DNA from 3 places in the Vibrio cidicii genome. Region 3 is predicted to be linked to each of the others. Evidence: riboswitches for the same ligand, from Rfam matches in the RefSeq annotation. Region 3 holds a riboswitch; each other region holds the start of a gene.
What was found. Region 3 has a riboswitch for thiamine pyrophosphate ahead of thiB (thiamine ABC transporter substrate binding subunit). Riboswitches for the same ligand answer to the same signal wherever they lie in the genome.
Positions count from the first base shown of each region.

Region 1: another riboswitch for thiamine pyrophosphate. It lies ahead of thiC (phosphomethylpyrimidine synthase ThiC); the one in region 3 lies ahead of thiB (thiamine ABC transporter substrate binding subunit).
Region 2: another riboswitch for thiamine pyrophosphate. It lies ahead of thiD (bifunctional hydroxymethylpyrimidine kinase/phosphomethylpyrimidine kinase); the one in region 3 lies ahead of thiB (thiamine ABC transporter substrate binding subunit).

Region 1 is NZ_CP035921.1:1,736,508-1,744,422, reverse strand. Features, by position in the region: gene EWA64_RS08955 (thiazole synthase) at 1-50, opposite strand, end outside; gene thiS (sulfur carrier protein ThiS) at 55-264, opposite strand; gene EWA64_RS08945 (HesA/MoeB/ThiF family protein) at 277-1,041, opposite strand; gene EWA64_RS08940 (thiamine phosphate synthase) at 1,028-2,329, opposite strand; gene thiC (phosphomethylpyrimidine synthase ThiC) at 2,332-4,269, opposite strand; TPP riboswitch at 4,423-4,521, opposite strand; gene crcB (fluoride efflux transporter CrcB) at 4,594-4,974, opposite strand; partial or broken gene EWA64_RS08925 (IS630 family transposase) at 5,174-6,189, shown strand; tRNA gene EWA64_RS08920 (tRNA-Asp) at 6,302-6,378, opposite strand; rRNA gene rrf (5S ribosomal RNA) at 6,437-6,552, opposite strand; rRNA gene EWA64_RS08910 (23S ribosomal RNA) at 6,664-7,915, opposite strand, start outside.
Region 2 is NZ_CP035922.1:455,993-463,907, forward strand. Features, by position in the region: gene EWA64_RS17565 (hypothetical protein) at 183-305, opposite strand; gene EWA64_RS17570 (SgrR family transcriptional regulator) at 552-2,300, shown strand; gene EWA64_RS17575 (isochorismatase family protein) at 2,346-2,885, shown strand; gene EWA64_RS17580 (Cof-type HAD-IIB family hydrolase) at 3,000-3,800, shown strand; gene EWA64_RS17585 (hypothetical protein) at 4,023-4,313, shown strand; gene EWA64_RS17590 (TetR/AcrR family transcriptional regulator) at 4,594-5,037, shown strand; gene EWA64_RS17595 (phosphatase PAP2 family protein) at 5,394-6,128, opposite strand; gene thiD (bifunctional hydroxymethylpyrimidine kinase/phosphomethylpyrimidine kinase) at 6,251-7,090, opposite strand; TPP riboswitch at 7,185-7,282, opposite strand; gene trmY (tRNA (pseudouridine(54)-N(1))-methyltransferase TrmY) at 7,320-7,915, opposite strand, start outside.
Region 3 is NZ_CP035921.1:2,066,300-2,074,214, forward strand. Features, by position in the region: gene mpl (UDP-N-acetylmuramate:L-alanyl-gamma-D-glutamyl-meso-diaminopimelate ligase) at 296-1,657, shown strand; gene EWA64_RS10575 (flavin prenyltransferase UbiX) at 1,720-2,358, shown strand; TPP riboswitch at 2,388-2,508, shown strand; gene thiB (thiamine ABC transporter substrate binding subunit) at 2,586-3,578, shown strand; gene thiP (thiamine/thiamine pyrophosphate ABC transporter permease ThiP) at 3,588-5,183, shown strand; gene thiQ (thiamine ABC transporter ATP-binding protein) at 5,177-5,881, shown strand; gene yjgA (ribosome biogenesis factor YjgA) at 5,934-6,473, opposite strand; gene pmbA (metalloprotease PmbA) at 6,591-7,915, shown strand, end outside.

The sequences.
Region 1 (7,915 bases), 330 kb from region 3:
GTTCCAGTAAATAGTCTTGAGCTAAATTCTTTATCTGCGATCTTCAACATAGCGCTACCCTCCCGCAATCGCTTGAAACAGCGAGATACTATCTCCCTCACACAACACTCGCGTTTGCCATTCACTTCGCGGTACGACTTGGTTATTCACCGCAAACACACTGCCATGACTTGTCAAAGAGAGCTCGTTTATCATCTGTTGCAGTGTCTTACCAGTTGCGATTTTCTGCGGCATACCGTTAAACACAATCGCTATCGATTCCATTACTCTTCCCCTTTAAGCCATATTGCTACAATGAGCACAGTGAGCGTCGCGAACGGCATTCACTGTCTGCCATGTCATGGTTAAGCCATCAAACAAATGCAGTTGATTGCGCGCTAGATGAAAACGCCCGGTTGCGAGCTTTTGTATTGCTGCCAATGCTTGGTAGTTGCCAAGAATACCGACCACAGGTCCCATCACACCAAGATCACTACAACGCTGACTCTGCTCAGCGTCATCAAAAGGATAGACGCAGTGATAACAGGCGGTCGCGCTATCGCCAGCTGTGTAGTCAAACACGCTAAACTGCCCAAGCCAGCCAATCGCCGCAGCCGTTATCAGCGGCTTACGCTGCTGTAAACAAGCAAGGTTAATGGCTTGGCGACTGGGGAAATTGTCGGTACAGTCCAACACAACATCGGCCATCATCACTTCCATACTCAATTGTGTAGCGCTGATACGCTGATTTAGTGCTCGAATATGAACCTCGGGATTAAGCTGGTTGAGCTGGTTGCGCAAAGCCTGCGATTTACGGCTGGCAATATCGCCACTGCGATAAGCCACTTGGCGCTGTAAGTTGCTCACCTCAACAGTATCATCATCCACGAGAACCAAACGACCAACCCCAGCGCCTGCTAGGTAGAGTGCAGCCGCGCACCCCAGACCACCGCATCCAATTAGCAAAACCGAAGCTTCGATAAGACGCTGCTGTCCAGATTCACCGACTTCCTCTAATGCAACTTGCCGTTGATAGCGAAGGAATAGATCACTGTTCAACATGACGACACTCCTTATGCAGATGATCATAATGTAAGGATGTAGCACAACTGCGCTGTTCCGAATTGCTCACCATAACCTCTCTAAAGTCGCCAATCGCCGTTTGGACATCATTGGCTTGCGTGATTGCCCTCACCACAGCGAGCGATGAAACACCGGTTTGCCAAACTTGGCTTGCATTGCCAAGATCAATACCACCGATAGCAACGGTAGGTATTCCCTTTTGCTCGCCATAAGGAATGGTATCTATCAGTTTCTGATAGAGCGCTAAACGAGTCAGGCCTTGTGGCTGAGACGGCATCTGTTTGGTGGTGGTCGGAAAAATATGACCGAGCGCGATATAGCTTGGCGCGAGTTGCACGATACGCAGTAATTCGTAATAACCATGTGTTGAAAGCCCAAGAGCAATCCCGACGCCTGCCAACTGGGTAAGATTGGATGCTTGCAAATCCTCTTGGCCTAAGTGCACACCAAAGGCGCCATGTTTGATAGCAAGCTGCCAATAGTCATTAATAAACACCTGTGCGTTATACTCACGTCCCAGCTCGATCGCACGAATGATCTGTGCTTCTAAATCGACTCGTTCTGGTTGTTTTATTCTCAGCTGTATTGTTTTGATCCCCAGTGGCAAAAGCTGTTCTATCCATTCAACACTGTCCACTACCGGATACAATCCAAGGCTATGTGGTTCCAGCTTGGGAAAAACCTTGTTAAAACTGGCCAACAGCCATTCAAGGCGAATATCAAAATCCTTGTGCTCTAGGACGGGTGTGGGAAAAGCGGAGTACTCAAATGCCCATGTTTCACGTGAAACATTCAACATCGCTCTTGCTAAAGTGAGGCTATCTTCTAGTGGAAAACTCAGTGCGGATAAGGTGATAAACCACGCTAAATGACGACACATAGCAGCTCGGGAAAGCAGTCTGCTATCTGTGTTTCTCAGCGCTTGACGTTGGTGATTGAGAGGATTCGTCCAAATATCGTACTTGTCGCCATTGGAGTCAGTGAGATGAATAAAGACTTTACGCGAATCCATCGTCAGAGATTCTATTGACGCTGACGACAAATAGCACAAACAGCAGTCATACTCTGTGGTTTGAATTGGGTCTTTATCCAACAGATCGGTGGCAACAGCGAAATGGTCTTGGTTAGAAATCAGTTGCAATGTCCGAGTTGGGCTAACACCCAACTCGATATGCTCAATGGCAAAGCCTTGCTGTTCTGCCAAAAGCAAACACTGCTGAATATCTCCGGTCACTTCGATGATATCGGATGGGATCAGCAGTTTCATGGTTACTCCTCCACACTGGCCATGGTAGCAGGGTGATAGAGCTCTGAACCAGAAGCTTTAAACTCTGCCGATTTTTGTCGCATTCCTTCCAGTGGATCGTCAATCAGCTTAATTTCAATTTCTTCGCCATCAGCCGTTTGTAAATCCTTGGCGTACTCACGAACTTCTTGAGAGATTTTCATCGAGCAGAATTTGGGTCCACACATAGAGCAGAAATGGGCAACCTTGCCCGATTCTTGTGGTAGCGTTTCATCGTGATAAGCCCGGGCGGTATCCGGATCGAGCGACAGATTGAATTGGTCTTGCCAGCGGAACTCAAAACGGGCTTTTGATAGCGCGTTGTCACGCACTTGAGCTCCCGGATGCCCTTTAGCTAAGTCGGCAGCATGCGCGGCCAGCTTGTAGGTAATTAGCCCCGTTTTCACATCGTCCTTATTGGGCAGCCCTAGGTGTTCCTTTGGTGTTACGTAGCAAAGCATGGCACAGCCATACCAGCCAATCATGGCCGCACCAATCCCAGAAGTAATGTGGTCATAACCAGGGGCAATATCCGTGGTTAACGGGCCAAGGGTGTAAAATGGCGCTTCATGACAATGCTTAAGCTGTTCGTCCATGTTCTCTTTTATCATGTGCATCGGAACATGCCCGGGGCCTTCGATAATCACCTGAACGTCGTATTCCCAAGCAATTTTAGTGAGTTCTCCCAGCGTTCTTAACTCAGCAAACTGCGCTTCATCGTTCGCATCCGCAACGGAGCCGGGACGAAGCCCATCACCCAAAGAAAGCGCCACATCATACTTCGCACAAATCTCGCAAATTTCCCGGAAATGGGTATACAAAAAACTCTCTTGATGGTGTGCCAGACACCATTTGGCAATGATGGATCCGCCACGAGAGACAATGCCGGTCACACGCTTCGCCGTCATCGGAATATAACGTAGCAGTAGGCCTGCATGGATAGTGAAGTAGTCAACGCCTTGCTCAGCCTGTTCAATCAGTGTATCGCGCATAACTTTCCAGTTAAGGTTTTCCGCAATACCATTTACCTTCTCTAAAGCTTGATACATAGGGACAGTACCAATTGGCACCGGGCTATTACGCAGGATCCACTCGCGAGTTTCGTGAATGTTACGCCCTGTAGAGAGATCCATGACGGTATCGCCACCCCAGCGCGTAGCCCAAACTAGCTTTTCCACTTCTTCTTCAATTGAAGATGTGACTGAAGAGTTGCCAATGTTAGCGTTCACTTTGACCAAGAAGTTACGACCAATGATCATTGGCTCAGATTCAGGGTGATTGATATTGGAAGGGATAATCGCACGTCCTTCTGCCACTTCTCGGCGGACAAATTCTGCGCTAATTTCTTTGGGTAGATTGGCACCAAAACTTTGCCCAGGATGCTGCTGAGTTAATACCTCATCACGATACTGTGCCCTGCCCATATTTTCACGCAGCGCAATGAATTCCATTTCGGGCGTGATAATGCCCTTACGTGCGTAATGCAATTGCGTAACACAATGGCCCGTTTTAGCGCGACGAATACGCGGTAAATTGCCGTAACGTAACTCGTCTAACGTCTCATCATCTAAACGCTGTTTGGTGTAGACCGAACTCACTTCATCGAGAACTTCAGTGTCAGCACGTTCAGCAATCCAGCCCTCTCTTAGCTTGGGCAAGCCGTTATAGAGGTCAATAGTGTGCTGTGGATCGGTATAAACGCCAGACGTATCGTAGACTCTAATCGGCTCATTGGGCGCCAAAATAGGAGCCTCTTTTGAACCACCGATGAGGCTATCCGCCAGAGATATTTCGCGCATTGGCACTCGAATATCAGGCCGAGAACCTTCGACATAAATTTTGTTGGAATTGGGGTACGCTTGTACTGAAAGAGTATCAATGAACTGTTTGGCTTCCAGTCTCGCTTGCTTGCGATTCGACATAGCATTTTTCCTTTCTTGTTATGCAAGATAAAAAGGTGACGGATGAAAATGCTTGGCGGAAAAATGCGACAAGAGGGATCGAACTTACACAAATTGCAGATGGCTCTGCGCGCAAAATTCGAACTTTGATAAGACACTAGTAGAATTTAGCTACTAAAATCTTCTCTTGTTCCCTTCGCAGGTATTAACCTGATCAGGTTCAACGGATCCCGAATAAACGGTCTCAGCCTTATGGCACTCCGACAAGTGAAGCGATTATAAGCAATCGACTTGGTTAAACCAAGCTGACCTGTAAAAAATTTGTTGGAAAATTAGATTTGAACATCACTGCTTTAAGAGCTGAAATCCAAACCATGCAGCGCCAATACTTAGCGTCACATTGAGCAGAATATTCAGCCCCATCTTAAGAAAAGCACCTTGCTGCATCAGTAGCACATTGTCCATGGAGAAGGTTGAAAAGGTCGTCAGGGCACCAAGAAAGCCTAAACCAATAACTTGCCGCCAAGGTTCAGTAGCGAGTAGTTCGCTTTCGAATGCCGCGATCAAAAGCCCCATGACAAATGATCCGACAACGTTTACGGTCAAGGTTCCATAAGGAAAACCGCGCCCAAATAATAAAACACAGAGCTCAGACACTAGATAGCGAGAGCAGGCACCAAAAGCCCCTCCTAAAGCGATAAACCCCAATATAGCTAGCTGCCCCATAATGACCTCACAATCTTAAAACGACGATATTGTAACCACCACAGTAAAAATAGCGAGTTTAAAACTTCCGTTTCCAGCGATATCTATGTTTGATGCGATGTAAAAAGAAAAGGTTACAGGTGTCACTTTGCGCTATCTAATACCAATCTAAGAAAAACATGGTCTACTTGAAGCCATTCAACGATAAAACTCATTCGCTATGGACAGTCTCAATAATATCGACTTTAAAAAGCTCGCAAGCCAGCAGAAATCTATTCAGATGAAAATGAGACTGCTGGCCCTCGCTCATTTCAAAGATGGACACTCTCGCACCCAAATCGCCAAGTTTCTTATGGTAAGCCGAACCAGTGTTAATAAGTGGGTTCACACTTTTCTTGAAGAAGGGTTAGAAGGGCTGAAGGAAAAGCCAAGAACGGGACGACTACCCTTCTTAACTTCTGAGCAAAGAGCGCAATTGAGCCAATACATAAAAAATAAAGCCAATGATACACAAGGCGGACGACTGACTGGAGCCGATATCCACGCTTATATCGTGAAAGAATTTGGCCAGCACTACCACCCGGATTCTATCGATTACCAGCTCGACCACATGGGCTTCTCTTCGCTCCAGGCATCCTAGACAATCCCAGCAAATCCAAGACGATTTTAAGAAAATTCAAAATTGAAACGATCCTGAACATCCCAGGACATATCGCTTTAGAGCATGTTGATGTCTGGTTTCAAGATGAAGCCAAATTTGGGCAACAAAACACAACAACACGGTTATGGGCAGAGAAAGGAACACGTCCCAGAGCCGTGAAGCAACAACAATTTGAATATGCGTATCTGTTTGGTTCTGTCTGTCCCGCTAGAGGTATTGACGAGGCAATGGTCGTTCCTTGGGTTAACAAGAACATTATGGTTGAGCATCTGAAGCAGATCTCCGCGGTGACCGAAAAAGGTCGTCACGCAGTGGTCATTATGATTGGCGCGGGTTGGCATACCAATGACATTGCTGAGCCATTTGATAATGTCAGTATCATCAAGCTCCCACCTTATTCACCAGAGCTCAACCCGATAGAACAAGTGTGGAGTGGGTTAAGACAACACTATCTCGCCAATCCATCTTTTGCGGATTACGAAGACATTGTCTCCAAAGTATGTAGGGCTTGGAATAGTTTTTTGGAATGTTCGGCCAGAGTCAGACAGATGTGCTCGAGAAGATGGATAGACCTGAAAGTTAATTTTCCAGATTGGTATGACATGAGCAAGATGCATTCCCTTGAAAGAAAAATTCATCACGCTGAAAACGACAAAACCCAGTCCGAAGACTGGGTTTCTGAATAAGTGGCGGAGCGGACGGGACTCGAACCCGCGACCCCCGGCGTGACAGGCCGGTATTCTAACCAACTGAACTACCGCTCCACACGGTGTCTATTTTAAGTCTTACCTTGTCAGCGCTTCAAATAAACGGATGTTCAAAGCCTGGCGATGTTCTACTCTCACATGGGGAAGCCCCACACTACCATCGACGCTGTTTCGTTTCACTTCTGAGTTCGGGATGGAATCAGGTGGGTCCAAAACGCTATGGTCGCCAAGCAAATTCTTTCTCTCTATTTCTAGAGAATAATTCGGAAAGCTGTTTCAGTTCTTTTTAACACATTCAAATTTGTTCTTGCTTTGAGTCCACCAAAACCCTTTGGGTGTTGTATGGTTAAGCCTCACGGGCAATTAGTACAGGTTAGCTCAACGCCTCACAGCGCTTACACACCCTGCCTATCAACGTTCTAGTCTCGAACAACCCTTTAGGATACTTAAAGTATCAGGGAAGACTCATCTCAGGGCTCGCTTCCCGCTTAGATGCTTTCAGCGGTTATCGATTCCGAACTTAGCTACCGGGCAATGCGTCTGGCGACACAACCCGAACACCAGAGGTTCGTCCACTCCGGTCCTCTCGTACTAGGAGCAGCCCCCTTCAATCTTCCAACGCCCACGGCAGATAGGGACCGAACTGTCTCACGACGTTCTAAACCCAGCTCGCGTACCACTTTAAATGGCGAACAGCCATACCCTTGGGACCGACTTCAGCCCCAGGATGTGATGAGCCGACATCGAGGTGCCAAACACCGCCGTCGATATGAACTCTTGGGCGGTATCAGCCTGTTATCCCCGGAGTACCTTTTATCCGTTGAGCGATGGCCCTTCCATTCAGAACCACCGGATCACTATGACCTGCTTTCGCACCTGCTCGAACCGTCATTCTCGCAGTTAAGCGGGCTTATGCCATTGCACTAACCTCACGATGTCCAACCGTGATTAGCCCACCTTCGTGCTCCTCCGTTACTCTTTGGGAGGAGACCGCCCCAGTCAAACTACCCACCAGGCACTGTCCGCGACCCCGATGAGGGGCCAACGTTAGAACATCAAACATACAAGGGTGGTATTTCAAGGACGGCTCCAACGCAACTGGCGTCACGTCTTCAAAGCCTCCCACCTATCCTACACATGTAGGTTCAATGTTCAGTGCCAAGCTGTAGTAAAGGTTCACGGGGTCTTTCCGTCTAGCCGCGGGTACACTGCATCTTCACAGCGATTTCAATTTCACTGAGTCTCGGGTGGAGACAGCGTGGCCATCATTACGCCATTCGTGCAGGTCGGAACTTACCCGACAAGGAATTTCGCTACCTTAGGACCGTTATAGTTACGGCCGCCGTTTACCGGGGCTTCGATCAAGAGCTTCGCTTGCGCTAACCCCATCAATTAACCTTCCGGCACCGGGCAGGCGTCACACCGTATACGTCATCTTGCGATTTTGCACAGTGCTGTGTTTTTAATAAACAGTTGCAGCCACCTGGTATCTGCGACTCTCGTCAGCTCCATCCGCGAGGGACTTCACCATCAAGAGCGTACCTTCTCCCGAAGTTACGGTACCATTTTGCCTAGTTCCTTCACCCGAGTTCTC
Region 2 (7,915 bases), on a different replicon from region 3:
AATTGCTCGGGCATGTTACTCGCTTCGCCAAGCGATTGGAAGGTGAATAAAACCGTTTGGCGGAACTTTGTCCGCCGCCCGGGATACTTAGTCAAAGCGGCACTTACCCAGTTATTGGTGGGGGGGACCAGCAACGCAGGTTCGTTAGGAGCATAAATGGAAAGTGCCGCTTTGGCTCAGGATCACAGCCAATCGAGTAAAATGAGCAGAGCCTGACGCTCTAGTGGGTTGCGAGTAGCCCTAAGCCGATTGGCATAGTAGCTAAGCATGACCCGTTTGGTGTTGTGATTTGAGTTACTGCTCATAATAGGCTCCTTGTGGTGCGGGAAAAGGTGGTGGACTTGCTGCCTAGCTATACTCCGACAAAATCGGGAATAGAAAAACTGAGTAAGTTTTTCCGTTTTGTTCCGGATAAACAGAGTGAAGGGCAAAAAAGGCTGAGATTAGGAATGAAAGTGGTAAAACGAGGAACAATTAAAGTGATTTTTTTCTGATTTTTTCTCTCCCGGTTTACGCGATACTAGTGGCTTCTCATTTCGCGAGGCTCACTTTTGTCAGAACTCAATCTTCTTCGTTACTATGTGCGTTTGCAGCCTATGGGAGTGGGCGTCGCGGTCAAAACCACGCTACAGGAAGTGGCCGATCTACTCTTTACCACGCCGAGACACGCACGCAGCTTGTTAACACAAATGCAGCAGGCGGGTTGGCTACAGTGGCAACCCAAGTCTGGGCGCAACCAGCGATCGCAATTGATGTTGAATATTGAGCTGGCCTCATTGAAAGAGCAACTGGCCACAACGCGCATCCGGGCGGGAAAATATGAAAAAGCGCTGGCCATTTTGGACCAAGATCAAAATGCTTTCGGTCGCCTGCTGAAAAACACCTCGGGCGCGTCGCTGCGCGCTGGGCGTTTGCACATCCAACTCACCTACAAGCGGCCATTTGAACAAATTCTGCCGCACCACTTGCAGCGCAGTAGTGAACGTTTTTTGATCCGTCAGCTCTACTGTTGCTTGCTCTCTTGCGATAAAGATGGCCAGTTGCACCCGGAGTTAGCCCATCATTGGCGCAGTGACGACGATGATCGCAAGTGGACATTTTATCTCAGACCGGGGCTGACGTTTCACAACGGCGCTGCGATTGACGCCAGCACGATTGTCAGTCTGTTTGCCAAACTCTCGAGCTTGGATTTGTATCGCAAAGAGTTGGCTCATCTCGATAACATCGTCGACGAGTCGCCACTCAAAGTGGTGTTCACCTTAAAACAGTCGGATCGCGGATTTGCAGGCCTGATTGCTGGCGTTCGTTACGCTATTCAGCCTGTTAGCCAAGTTAATGCAACGCAAAGTCCGTTGGTGATTGGTAGCGGCCCGTTTGAATTGGTGGAACATTCCGAGGCGCAGTTTAAGTTGCGTGCGTTTGAAAACTACTTTGCTTGTCGTGCGATTACCGATCAAGTCACTATCTGGCTGATTGACGAGCAGACGGCTGCGCGCAAACAGATCGAGACCAACCAGCCTGAGGCGAGCCATGAGCCTTGTGACCATTATGTCAACTCTCGAAAATCTGTACAGGAATCTCACCCGCAGCAGCAGAGCCGAGTAGAGGATGGTTGTTTACTGTTGATGTATAACCAAACTGGACGCAACGCTTTTAGTCCAGCGCAGCGTCGTTATCTCAGTGGTCTATTGACACCGCAGCGGGTGCAAAGCGAGATTGCGAAAATGAATGGCTCGTTTGGTTCAGTGACGGCGCACAATCTGCTGCCGCAGTGGCAAGCTGTCGTGCGGCCAAAAGCGGAAAAAGTGAAGCTACCAAAGCACATCGACCTTGCGATTTACAACTACAAAGTGTTGTCGCATTGCGCGCGCGCTATACAGAGTCTACTTGCCGAACAAGGATGCCGAGTGACGATCCAAACATACTCCTATCGCGGACTGGATCAAAAAGCCAGAGAAGGTGAGCTCAGCGAAGCACTGATTTTGACCAACATCAGCTTAGACGATAACCGCCATGCTTCCGCCTTTTGCAATCTCTTCAGCAATCCCATCTTGCATGCCTGTATTGGTGAGATGGCAAGTGAATGGCTGGATCAACAACTGATCGCCCTGCGCGCTGAAGTGCCCCTAGTTGATTATCTCGACAAGCTTGAACCGATTGCTTCGGCATTGATCAATGAGTATTGGATTTCGCCGCTGTTCCACCACTTACAGACGTTGCGTTTCCATGGCGTATTACAAGATGTTGCGCTCACCAATTGGGGATGGCCAGATATTCGTAATGTCTGGGCAGCAGAATAAGACTATATTAAAGAGGTTGATTATCCAGCCAAAAAGGAAAAGCAGATGTTAGAGATTAACAACACCGGACTCATCGTTGTTGATGTCCAAGGAAAGCTGGCGCAAATGGTGGATGGCAGTGAGCAGATGATCGCTAATATCGTCAAGCTGATTGAAGGAGCGAAAGCGTTGGATCTGCCCATCATCTGGCTTGAACAGATCCCCGAGAATTTAGGTCAGACAGCCGAGCCGATCGCGCATGCACTGACGGGATTTGTTCCGTTTCACAAACACACCTTTTCTGGGTGCCGTACCGAGTCTGTTGCAGAAGCTATCCGCGCATGTCAGGTTGAACAATGGCTTCTCTGTGGCATTGAAACGCACATTTGTGTTTACCAAACGGCCATGGATCTGAAACGAATGGGTTATGAGCCTCAGGTGGTCAGTGATTGTGTCTCCTCGCGTGATGCGGCCAACAAAGAGCTGGCACTGAAAAAGCTCTGCGCCAGCGGTGTTGGCTTGACGGGGCTGGAAATGTGCCTGTTTGAATTGATGGAGGACGCCAAACATCCCGCGTTCAAGGCGCTACTGCCACTTTTTAAGTAATGCTGTCGGCACGTTAAGCAAAGTGCCGATCGTCAACCCTTATCGCTGTACAAGCGAGACTTTTTCTGCTCAGATTGGGCCCACTTTGCTTTGCTATTTTTAGGTAATTTCTGTATGTCGTTATCCGAACTTAAATTTATTGCTGCCGATATGGACGGTACTTTGTTGGACGAAAACAGCCAACTTAACCCAGCGTTTTTCCCGATGTTTGAACAACTGCAAGCCAGAGGCATTCTGTTTGCTGCAGCGTCTGGGCGTCAATACTACAGCTTGATCAAAACCTTTGAGCCCGTCAAAGAACGTATGCTTTTTATTGCAGAGAACGGCACTTTAGTGATGCACAAAGGGGAAGAACTCTATAGTTGCACCATCGCCAAGGAGCAGATAGACGCTATTGTCACCGCCGCTCGCTCGATAGAAGGTGCGCATATTGTGTTGTGTGGTAAGCAATCGGCGTACATCGAAACGCAAGACGCACAAGCGTTGGAGGAGTTTGCCAAATATTACCACCGCTGCGCCTACGTGACCGATCTCTTGGCGGTGGAAGATGACTTCATTAAGGTGGCGATCTGCCATTTTGGTGGCGCAGAAGCTTTGGTCAACCCAAGGATGAAAGCCTTGTTCGGTGAGACTCATCAAGTGGTCGTTAGCGCTAAAATTTGGCTTGATGTGATGAATGCTCAGGCATCAAAAGGCGCTGCCATTAAACATTTGCAGCAAACGCTCGGTTTTAGCTTCGAGCAAACGATGAGTTTTGGCGACTATCTCAACGATGCGGAGATGCTCAACGAAAGCTTCTATTCTTACGCGATGGAAAACGCCCATGAACACATCAAACAGATTGCACGTTTTCGTGCGCCGAGTAATCGCGAAGCTGGCGTATTTCAAGTGATCACACAGCAAGTATTAGCTTAAGTTCTCTTGCCGCAATGGCCAATCTCTTGGGCAATATAGCAGGCATTGCGGTACATAAAGCGCTAAGCCTGCTTGCACAAAACATGCAGGCTTAACACTGCGCGCGCGACCATTGCGTCTTCCTTTAACAGAGATCAATCTTCACATCGGTTTAACCTCGCGTCTTACTTTCCTGTCCTACACTGAACTTGGTCTGTTAATGGGCAGGTTCAGGAGGACATCATGCTTACCGTTCAACGTCATTACACCGTTTCAGGAAAGCCCAATATACATGCCTGTGTTGAAGTAAACCCCACAGGAATCGTCGAAATCGAAGTTTTGGAGTTGTACCAACACCACAGCAGCAGTTTCGACAATCTCTCTTTCAAGGTAAATCCACAGGGTGTCAGTGTTGTCTGCTGTCATCAAGCGTCACCTTGGCAACTCTTGCTCAATAACCAAGATGCTCAGGAGTTACGTAGCCTAATCAAAGAGGCGGAAGAGGAATATGAAATCCTGATGCGCGATTTGTAGTTTGCCTAAGGATAAATGGATTTTGCACAGGGGAGGTTGTTTATTCTCTTGTGCAATTTTGGTTGTTCGTTTGTCAAAATAAAGGACGGAATCTTTTAAATTTGTTACCGCTGAATGTTCAAATTATGATATTTTCTCCAAAACTTAGGCTCGTATAATGATACATTTCGCATGTTTATTGTGCGTGATAGGTATTGTTGATAAAAATAATAGCGGATTTTTCGTAAGCAGTTGTTTGTATATTTAGTTGGGCGAGACAGCCGAGTAGTAGGAGGACGTTATGCCAAGAGTGAGTCGTGCGGTGGCACAGCAAACACGACAAAACATTATCGATACTTCATTTAAAATCCTCCTGCTGGAAGGTTATGAAAACCTGACCTTTACCCATATCGCAGAGAAAACGGGTATCAGCCGCTCCGGGGTGAATGGTCACTTCAAAAGAAAAGAAGATCTGCTGGAAGAGCTGAAACCAAAGGCTGTTGAGCTGGTGATTCAGTCGTTGGAGTTCTCTTCTCCAGAGGATTTTTATCGCTCTTGGGTGAAGGCTGTGAGAGAAGACAGAATGTTTCGCAATCTTATCCAAAACGTTGGAGAGATCATTTGTACCGAGAAAGGCCGAACCCGACTCACACGCTTAATTCAAGGTGACGCAGAAGAGGTTGAAAGAGTGGTGTACATGGCAATTGGCTATGCCGTGGTCAATATTTCCTGCTCAATTTGTTGATTGAACAGAAGCTCATATCCTAATACCGCAGAAAATAAAAAAGTGCGAATTTGTAGTCACAAATTCATCAATAAATAACGGATGGCACGTTTTATTTCTTTCTTTTCCCATGACTCACGTTATAATGGCGCCGTCTAAGTGAGTTGGTCCTCACAGACAACACTTTCTATGCTTTGGTTGTATAAACCAGCTTAGCTTAAATGGCTTTTGGTCGTTTGGTTGTCCTACTTTTGCCAAACGACCTTCTTTTTAACTTTATTTTGAACACCATTCATTTTCTCATCCGCCCACGACGATATTTGAGAACAGAACGCCTTCAGCAATAGAAGGCGTTACAATTTTGCCTTCGCGCTTCATTACTTCGCTAACCGTGGTATCCACTGGCTGACAATAGGTAACTCTTTGGGCAGCAGGGTAAATACGATTGCTACAAAAGCCCAAGAGCCGAACAGGTCTACTGGTCGATGCATCCCCAACCACAAGCGGCTATAGGCAATACTGCTCGCCCATACCAGTAGCAACACTAACGCGCCGTATCGCTTTGCCGATAAAAAGGCCGCCCCAAAAAAAGCCACGCAAATCGCCGCGAAGAGGGTATGTCCGGAAGGAAAAGAATAGTCCTTTTCGCCTTGCCAATGTTGGCTTCGCCATGGGCTAACATTTTGTGATACGGCTGAAATGGCCTGCGCTTTTTCCGCAGCATCGAGACGATAAAAATCTGCTGGAGAGTCAATGATCTGCTCAGCGGCCAGCAACTCGCTATAAGGGCGAGGGCTCTCCGTTGCCAGTTTTAAGCCGCTTTTACTTGCAAAACCGATGATGAGTAAAAGCCCAAGCTGCAAAAATTTCTGTAGTACGCCTTGCCTAAATTTACGAATTGAGAGTGCCCAAATGCACAGAATGATCAGCGTGATGAAAAAGCCCTGACTGCCCGCGGAGTAAGTTAAAAGTGTCAATAGGCGCCCTTCAAACGGGGTGACTGGAGAAAAGAGAGAGGCTGGATAGCAAAACCAAGTGATAACGCCAAGGCAAAGAGCGTAGCAAAAAAGGGTGATAAGCCCAGCCAGTTTGAAATTGAGTGCACGGTTCACGAACAGTTTCCGCCGTTAATAAAAAGCGGCATTGTATGCCAAGGCAAGCTGCAGAAATATCAGGGCAAAGTTAATTTGCTTGGTCACTCTGCAGACAGCTAACAGTTTGGTGAAAATTTATGTTAGCGCACGTGCATATGTCCGGCAAAGAAATGGTTCACGGGCCCTCTTCCTTGACCGACGGATAACTCATCGGCATGACTAATGGCCTGAGAAATGTACTGTTTGGCGAGAAAAACCGCTTTGTGCATCCGGTAACCTTGCGCTAAATAAGAGGCAATCGCGGAAGAGAGGGTACAACCCGTACCGTGCGTGTTGCGTGTCGGATGACGCGACGAACGGATCAGCTCAGCTTTATCACCTTCAACCAGTAGATCGCTACTGTATTGTTCCTGATCCAAATGGCCACCTTTAAGCAATACGGCTTTAGCGCGTAGAAGACGTAACTCGTGGATTGTCTGCATTAGACCGCTTTCGTTCTCAGGTTGAGGCTGTTGGGTTAAAGCGGCATATTCGGGAAGGTTCGGCGTAATGATACTAGCCAGAGGGAGTAAGCTTTCTTTGAGCGTGTTGATGGCGTCCGGCACAAGGAGCAGATGGCCACTGGTGGACACCATTACAGGATCCAACACAACAAACGGTGGACGATATTGGCGGATTTTGCTGGCAACAAGGCTGATGATATCGGCATCTGCCAACATACCGATTTTTACTGCTCGGACATTTAAATCGCTGAACACCGCGTCCAACTGAGAGGCAATATGCTCAAGTGGGATGGGCAGAACGGCGGATACCCCTTGAGTATTTTGCGAGGTAATCGCGGTAATTACAGAGCAGGCGTAACCGCCAGTGGCGGAGATGGTCTTAATATCGGCTTGAATGCCTGCACCGCCACCACTGTCTGAGCCAGCGATAGTGAGAACAATCGGGATGTGGGATTGAGAGTCTTGTGAGAGTAGCATCTTGCTTCCTATGACAAGACGTACAGGAACTGCGCATTCAACAATCTGCCGCCGTGCGATAGCGGGAAACATTTGTCTTTAACCCAACAAGCGGGTGAATACACATATAGTTCCCTACGTCAGTATTAACTGCATCAGGTTCAACGGGTCTCGCTTTGCGATCTCAGCCTAAAGGCTCCCCGACTATATTTGCGACATCATAGCAGCAAAAAGGCATGCTGCAAGTTACTCACAATGAATCGCGTAGATCTAACTCATTCTGGATCAAGGTGACACACTGGGAAGCAAACAGCATTTTAGGGCCAAGACTAATCTTTTGTGTGCCTAAGCGTTTTAAGCTGTTGAAAGTCTTTTTCGGCATCGGAATGTGATCGGTGAGCAAAAAGCAGGGATTTGGCGAAAAAGCAATGTCGCGAACAAATTCGCCCTTTTTGTCCAACATATAAAGCTGATGATTTTCCGCAAGCTCTTGGATAAGACGCTCAAAGCTAATGGTTCGCACCGTTACGCCAGGTTCCACATTACGGCATTCTTCCTTGGCCATTCCTTGAGCAGCATCTAATGAGCGAGCAACCACATTCATTAAAGTCGCTTCATTAAAACCGTTGATATTCGTGACATCGTTTGACTGAATCGTGATGGTTCGAGAATAATCTTGGGTACTTTCTAGCACTAAATGCACTGTGACATCTTCGCGATGTGATTGGGCGACAAACATGGTGTTCATTAAAGTGTGTGCCAAAATTTCAGTGTGCGCTTCCTGACCAACGCCTTCCAATAAGGCTTTACTGTTAGTTGGGGCGGCACGGGCGCGTAAAACAAAAG
Region 3 (7,915 bases):
GGTAGTGAGCGAGCATCTCTTATGGATGTTATCGTTTGCGCTCGCGATAAGTGTAAGGTTTAGATCTTATTAATGGTAATGAACTAACCGACCGAGATCTCAATTTGCTTGTCGACTATTAGCGAAGAAATTACATCAACTTAGGCGGGAGCTTGTGGCGATGTTGCACAAAAAAAGCGCAACAAAGTGGCGGAATTTTGCGCCGCCGAGCAGAAGCCAGATGATCGCCCTCGCTTTTCCGAGCGTTATCGCGATAATGGGAGGGACAAAAATTTCATAGAGCAGGATGAGCAACATGCATATTCATATCTTAGGGATCTGTGGCACTTTTATGGGCGGCGCCGCGATTTTGGCCCGGCAGTTAGGCCATAAGGTGACGGGGTCGGACGCCAACGTTTACCCACCAATGAGTACGCTTTTAGAATCTCAAGGTATTGAAATTATAGAGGGTTTTGACCCTTCTCAGTTGAACCCTGCTCCTGATCTTGTGGTGATTGGCAATGCCATGAGCCGTGGCAATCCGTGTGTTGAATACGTACTTAACCATAATTTGCGTTATACCTCTGGGCCGCAGTGGTTGCAGGAGTTCTTACTGCACGATCGCTGGGTGTTGGCGGTGTCAGGCACGCATGGCAAGACCACCACTTCAAGCATGCTGGCGTGGATTTTAGACGCATGCGGCTATCAGCCGGGATTTTTGGTCGGTGGTGTGCTCGGCAACTTCGGTGTCTCGGCGCGTTTGGGAGAAAGCATGTTTTTTGTTGTGGAAGCCGATGAATATGACAGTGCTTTTTTCGATAAACGTTCTAAGTTCGTTCACTACCATCCACGCACCTTGATTATGAATAATCTTGAGTTCGATCATGCGGATATCTTTGATGATCTGGAAGCGATCAAGCGGCAATTCCACCATCTGGTGCGCACGGTTCCTGGCAACGGGCGCATTCTCGCTCCACAGCAAGATGCGGCTTTGGCAGACGTTTTGCAACGTGGCTGCTGGAGCGAGCAGGAGTTTTCTGGCGCAGATGGCCAGTGGCAAGCAGAAAAGCGAGTCAAAGATGGTTCGCACTTTGCGGTCTTCTTCCAAGGTGAATGCGTGGGCGAAGTGAACTGGGACTTAGTGGGCGATCATAACGTCGACAATGCGCTGATGGCGATTGCGGCGGCGCGCCATGTCGGTGTGACGCCCGATATTGCCTGTCAGGCCCTCGGCCAATTTATCAATACCAAGCGCCGTTTAGAGCTGAAAGGCGAAGTGAACGGGGTGGCTGTGTATGATGATTTCGCGCATCATCCCACCGCGATTGAACTGACTCTCGGTGGTTTACGTAATAAGGTGGGCGACAAACCGATCTTTGCGGTTTTGGAGCCGCGCTCTGCAACAATGAAACGTGGGGTGCATAAAGAGACGCTTGCTGCTGCGTTAGCCCATGCTGATGAGGTGTTTTTATTTCAACCGCCGGGTTTGGATTGGTCGGTCGAGGCCGTGGCGGCACAATGTCAACAGCCTGCGTTTACCAGTGACAATATGGATGAGTTTGTTGCGCAAATTGCCAGCCGTGCCAAATCTGGGGTGCAAATCTTGGTGATGAGTAACGGCGGTTTTGACGGCATTCATGGCAAGTTGCTGGCGGCACTGGACAAGGCGTCTGACTGACTCGGCCCATAACTATGCCAACTTAAATCGTGCCAACTGAAATCATGCCAATTGAAATGACGATGACTGAAAAACAAAAAACAATCACACTGGCGTTTACGGGCGCATCTGGTGCGCCGTATGGTTTACGCCTGCTTGAATGCCTGCTTGCGGCGGATTATCAGGTCTACCTGCTGATTTCTTCCGCCGCGCGCGTGGTGCTAGCTACTGAGCAGGGGCTGAAGTTGCCCGCCAATCCACAAGCTGCACAAAGCGCGCTGGTGAACTATCTGGGCTGCTCGGCCGAGAAGCTGGTGGTGTGCGGTAAGGACGATTGGTTCTCGCCCGTTGCTTCCGGCTCCGCCGCGCCAAAGCAGATGGTGGTGTGCCCTTGCTCTGCGGGCAGTGTTGCGGCGATAGCACACGGCATGTCGGACAATTTAATTGAGCGCGCCGCTGATGTGGTGCTAAAAGAGCGTGGTCAATTGATCCTCGTGGTGCGCGAAACGCCGTTTTCCACTTTGCATCTGGAAAACATGCACAAGTTATCGCAGCTTGGTGTGACCATCATGCCCGCAGCGCCGGGGTTTTACCATCAACCACAACGTATTGAAGATCTGGTCGACTTTATGGTCGCACGCATTCTTGACCATCTTGGGGTCGAGCAAGGCTTAGTGCCGCGCTGGGGGTACGATAACCGCTCGCGTGACGAGCACGTATAGCCAAAGCGAACGTTTCGCATTACAATCCGCCTCACTCATCGGGGAGCTCATCTGCGCATTTTTGTCGCAGAAGCTGAGATCAGGCCATCGCCTGGGACCCGTATACCTGAACCAGATAATGCTGGCGTAGGAATTGAGTCAGGAATTTAATTCGCAATGGAAGATTAAAACCGACTTCAAACCTGTGCCGCTCCACTCATGTCATGAACGCAAATGGAGAGCGAGCCGTGAAAACCACTCTTAACCTGATTGCCCTAGCGATGGTCACTTCTGCCCCCGCTTTGGCTGCCGATAACACCCTCACTGTTTACACTTACGACTCTTTTGCCGCCGATTGGGGCCCGGGCCCGACGATCGAAAAAGCGTTCGAAGCGAAATGTGGCTGTGACGTCAACTTTGTTGCGCTGGATGATGGCGTGTCGATCCTTAACCGTCTGCGTCTTGAAGGCAAGAACAGCAAAGCGGATGTGGTGCTCGGGCTGGACAACAACTTGATGGCTGAAGCCAAAGCAACGGGTTTGCTGGCAGAACATCAGGTTGATACCCGTGCAGTTACGCTGCCAAAGGGTTGGTCTGATACGACGTTTGTCCCTTACGATTACGGCTACTTTGCTTTTATCTACAACAAAGAGACGCTGGCTAACCCGCCGAAGAGCTTAAAAGAGTTGGTGGAGCAGCGCCGCGATCTCAAAGTGATCTATCAAGATCCGCGCACCTCAACTCCAGGGCAAGGTTTGCTGCTGTGGATCAAATCCGTTTACGGCGATAGCGCTGTCGAAGCTTGGCAGCAACTGGCGAAAAAGACCGTGACGGTTACTAAGGGCTGGTCGGAAGCTTACTCTATGTTCCTCAAGGGCGAGTCCGATATGGTGCTGTCGTATACCACTTCTCCGGCCTATCACCTGATTGCGGAAAAGGACGCGAAATACGCGGCGGCGGGCTTTTCTGAAGGGCACTACATGCAAGTGGAAGTGGCGGCAAAAGTGAAAAGCAGCCAAAAACAGCAACTGGCCGATGAGTTTATGCGTTTTATTCTAAGTGACGAATTCCAAGCGGCGATGCCAACGGGCAACTGGATGTATCCGGTCACCGACGTAAAACTGCCTGAGGGTTTTGACACCTTAACTGTGCCGGTGAAATCACTCAGCTTCACTCCTGAAGAGGTGGCCGAAATGCGCAAGCCTTGGATCCGCGAGTGGCAAAGCGCGCTGACGTTTTAAGGCTGTACGTTGAACTCTGTACCTAAAGCGGGCATTGGGGTCGCGGTGATGATCGCGACCTTTGTCATTGCTGCGCTGGCAGCGCTCCTTTCTACGGCGCCCTCGCTGGATGTGAGCGTCATCTGGCGCGATCCTTACTATCGTCATGTCACCCAGTTCAGTTTCTGGCAGGCTTTTTTGTCGATGTTGCTCAGCGTCAGTTTGGCGATCCCGGTGGCGCATGCGTTGGCCAAACGACGTTTTCCTGGCCGCGCTCTGCTGTTGAAGCTGTTTGCTTCAACGCTGGTGTTACCGGTGTTGGTCGGGGTGTTTGGTCTTTTGGCGATTTATGGCAACAGTGGTTGGCTGGTGAGTCTGTTGCAACAAGCGGGCTACTTGAGATCGTTCTCCATTTACGGCTTGAGTGGTATTTTGCTTGCCCACGTGTTTTTCAATCTGCCGTATGCCGCGCGTTTGTTGCTACAAGCGCTGGAATCGATCCCGGCAGAGCAGCATAAACTGGCGGCTCACCTCGGTATGTCACCTTGGGATAAATTTCGTTTTGTTGAGTGGCCAAGGCTGCGCCAACAGCTGCCGCACGTCGGCGGCTTGGTGTTTATGCTCTGTTTCACCAGTTTTGCCACTGTGATGGCGTTGGGCGGTGGGCCGAAATCCACCACCATTGAACTGGCTATCTATCAGGCGATTAAATTCGATTTCGATCTGCAAAGCGGGGCGATTCTGGCTATCTGGCAAATGTTGCTGTGTGGCGTTTTGGCACTGGCGCTACAAAAATTGGCGCGTCCTTTACCGGTTTCTACAGGCAGTGGCAGCGAATCACCCTTTTTAGTGCGCGACAGCGGCCTACTGCGTGTTTGGGATTACGCTTGGATTTTGGCCGCTGCGCTTTTGGTGTTACCGCCGCTGCTGATGGTGATGTTCTCTGGAGTGAATGGCAAAGTGGTTGATGTGCTGGTTGATGCTCGTTTTTGGTCGGCACTTGGCGCATCACTGCAAGTCGCACTGCTTTCTGCCACGCTTGCGGTGGCGGCTGGCATGGCGATTCTATCGTCCAGCCGCATCTGGCGCATTGGGCAACATCGCCACCGCGCAGATAGTTTGGAGATTGTGGGCACCATCATTTTAGTCACCCCGGGGCTGGTGATTAGCACGGGAGTCTTCTTGCTGCTGCGCAGCGTGACCGACGTTTTCAGTTTAGCGTTAGTGGTGGTGGTTTTGGTCAATAGCTTGATGGCGCTGCCGTACGCGATCAAAACCTTGGCTCAGCCTATGTTGCATATTGAGCAGCAGTACCAATATCTGTGTGCCAGTTTAGGCATACGCGGGCTAAACCGCTTACGGGTGATTGAGCTGCGCGCGCTGTCGAAACCACTTGCTTCAGCGTTTGCGCTCTGTTTTATGTTTGCGATTGGCGATCTTAGCGCGATTGCGCTGTTTGGTAGCCAAGATTTTCGCACGCTGCCTTTGTACCTTTTCCAACTGCTAGGCAGTTACCAGATGGAATCGGCCGCAGTGGTCTCGCTCACTTTACTGCTGCTCAGTGTCGGCTGTTTTGCCCTGACTGAACGTCTATTTACCACCCGCGTTAGTGAGGAATCATGTTAACTCTCAATCAGGTCAAGTATTACTACCACGATGCGTTGTTTCACTTTGATCTACAGGTCGCGCAAGGGGAGATCGTCGCGCTGATGGGCCCAAGTGGCGCGGGCAAATCGACGCTGTTGGCGCTGCTCGCCGGGTTTATTGAACCGCAATCGGGCGAGATGGCGGTCAGCGGGCTCTCTTTACGCAACAAGCCGCCTTATCAGCGTCCGTTTTCCATGTTGTTTCAAGAGCACAACCTCTTTTCTCATCTCACGGTGGAGCAAAATATTGCTTTGGGCTTACAGTCTGGGCTCAAATTGAGCTCTGCCGAGCGCAAGCAGGTACAGCAGGCCGCAGAGCAAGTGGGCATTGCGTCTTATCTGTCACGTTTGCCGCAACAATTGTCGGGAGGACAGCGTCAGCGAGTGGCGCTGGCAAGGTGCTTTGTGCAGCCCAATCCGATCTGGCTGCTGGATGAGCCTTTTTCGGCGCTCGATCCGGTTTTGCGTGAAGAGATGCTGGCACTGGTGAAACATCTCGCTAAGGAGCGCAATATCACTGTTTTGATGGTGACGCACCACGTGAGTGATGCTCGTGCGATTGCCAGCCATTTTGCCTACATTGCCAATGGTTACGTTGAGCAGTTTGGCACCATAGCGCAGTTAACCGCCACACATGCCAATCGCGCTTTAGCTGAGTTTGTCCAAGCGGGAAGTTAACGTTTGAAACGTGGATAAGAAAAAGGTTGGCACAAGGCCAACCTTTGTTTTTTTACAACGATGAAGCGATCGCTTCGTCGTTAAGTTGTTTAAGAACTTGGAAAATTTCACGAAACGCTTTGGGCGGTTTGTTGTTTTGCTTCTCTTTGACTGCGGTACGAGCAAGCTGACGCAAGCGCTGACGATCCGCAGCAGGGTAGAGCTCCATCACCTCGTCAATCACGCTATCCCCTTCGGCAATCACGCGATCACGCAGCGTTTCTAACTTATGCAGTACCGCCGTGTTTTGTGAGTGTTTGTTGCGCAGTTTATCCAACGCCGCTTGAATCGGTTCTGGATCTTCTTGACGCATCACTTTGCCGATGTATTGCAGTTGGCGACGACGAGCTTCGTTTTTAAAACGTTGCGCATCTTTGATCGCCTCGAGCAAATCTTCACTGATCGGAAATTTCGCCAATACGGAAGGTTTGAGTTCAACCAACTCTTCCCCCAGTTTTTGCAACTCATCCATATCGCGTTTCATCTCAGATTTGCTGACTATGATGATTTCTTCTTCTGGTTCCCATGGCGCTTTTTGGTTTTTACGAGCCATCTTTTCTGCCTATGTCACTTTCTCTCAATAAGATTAGCCCCATTTTAACAAGAATCGTGGGGAGAAAGCGAAATTCTTGTTATTCTTAGCCTATCGCTCATCAAAGATTATTGAGATATGGATGTAAAACAGCAAGTTGCTCAACAGAGAATTGAGCTTGAAGCCGCCGTAGCCAGAGCGCTCGAGCTCGCGGCGCAACAGTCCGACGCTGCGGAAGTCGCCATCACTAAGACGACAGGGCTCAGTGTTTCTACACGCATGTGTGAAGTCGAAAATGTCGAGTTCAACAGTGATGGCGCGCTTGGTATTACCGTCTACCGTGGTCAGCGCAAAGGCAGCGCTTCGACCTCGGATCTGAGTGAAAAAGCGATTCAGCAAACCGTATTGGCGGCGTTGGATATTGCGCTGTACACCTCGGAAGATCCCTGTTCCGGCCCGGCTCCAGCTGAGCTGATGGTCAAGGATATCCCAGATCTTGACCTCTTCCACCCAGACACGCCTGATCCAGATTACGCAGCGAAGATTGCCATTGCGGCCGAGCGTGAAGCGCTGAGTTATAGCGACAAAATTAAGCAGAGCGATGGCGCAAGCTATGACAGCCACTATGGTGTGCGTGTGTATGGCAATAGCCACGGCTTGCTAGCGAGCTATGCATCGAGCCGTCACAGCATCAGTTGCTGTGTGATTGGTGAGGGCAAAAATGGCGAGATGGAACGCGATTACAGCTACACCATGGCGCGTCATCGTGATGACATGTGGACGCCAGAGCAAGTCGGTCAAGAAGCCGCGGAGAAAACCATTCAACGCTTGGATGCGCGTAAGCTGAAAACGGGTAAGTTCCCAGTGATGTTTGCGCCGGATGTAGCCACGGGGTTGATGGGCCACTTAGTGATGGCGATAAGTGGCGGCAATCTCTATCGTAAATCTTCTTTCTTGCTCGACAAATTGGGTCATCAGGTGCTGCCTGAGTGGTTTAATATCAGCGAGCGTCCACACATTCTACGTGGTCTGGCTTCAAGCCCATTTGATAGCGAAGGCGTGTTCACTCAAGATAGAGAGATCATTACCGATGGCGTACTGGCCACTTACCTGCTGACCAGTTACGCAGCGCGCAAAATGAACATGGCGCCAACCGGCCATGCGGGCGGAATCCATAACTGGTTTGTCAAATCAACTGGGCAGACTTTTAGTCAGATGCTCAAAGAGCTCGGCACAGGCTTACTGGTTACAGAAGTGATGGGACAAGGTGTCAACGTGGTGACGGGTGATTACTCCCGGGGCGCCGCGGGTTTCTGGGTAGAAAATGGTGAAATCCAATACCCAGTGTCAGAGATCACCATCGCAGGTAATCTCAAAGAGATGTTTACGCGCATTGTCGCGGTCGGCAGTGATGTGGAAACGCGCTCGCAGATTCAAACTGGCTCGATTTTGTTGGAGTCGAT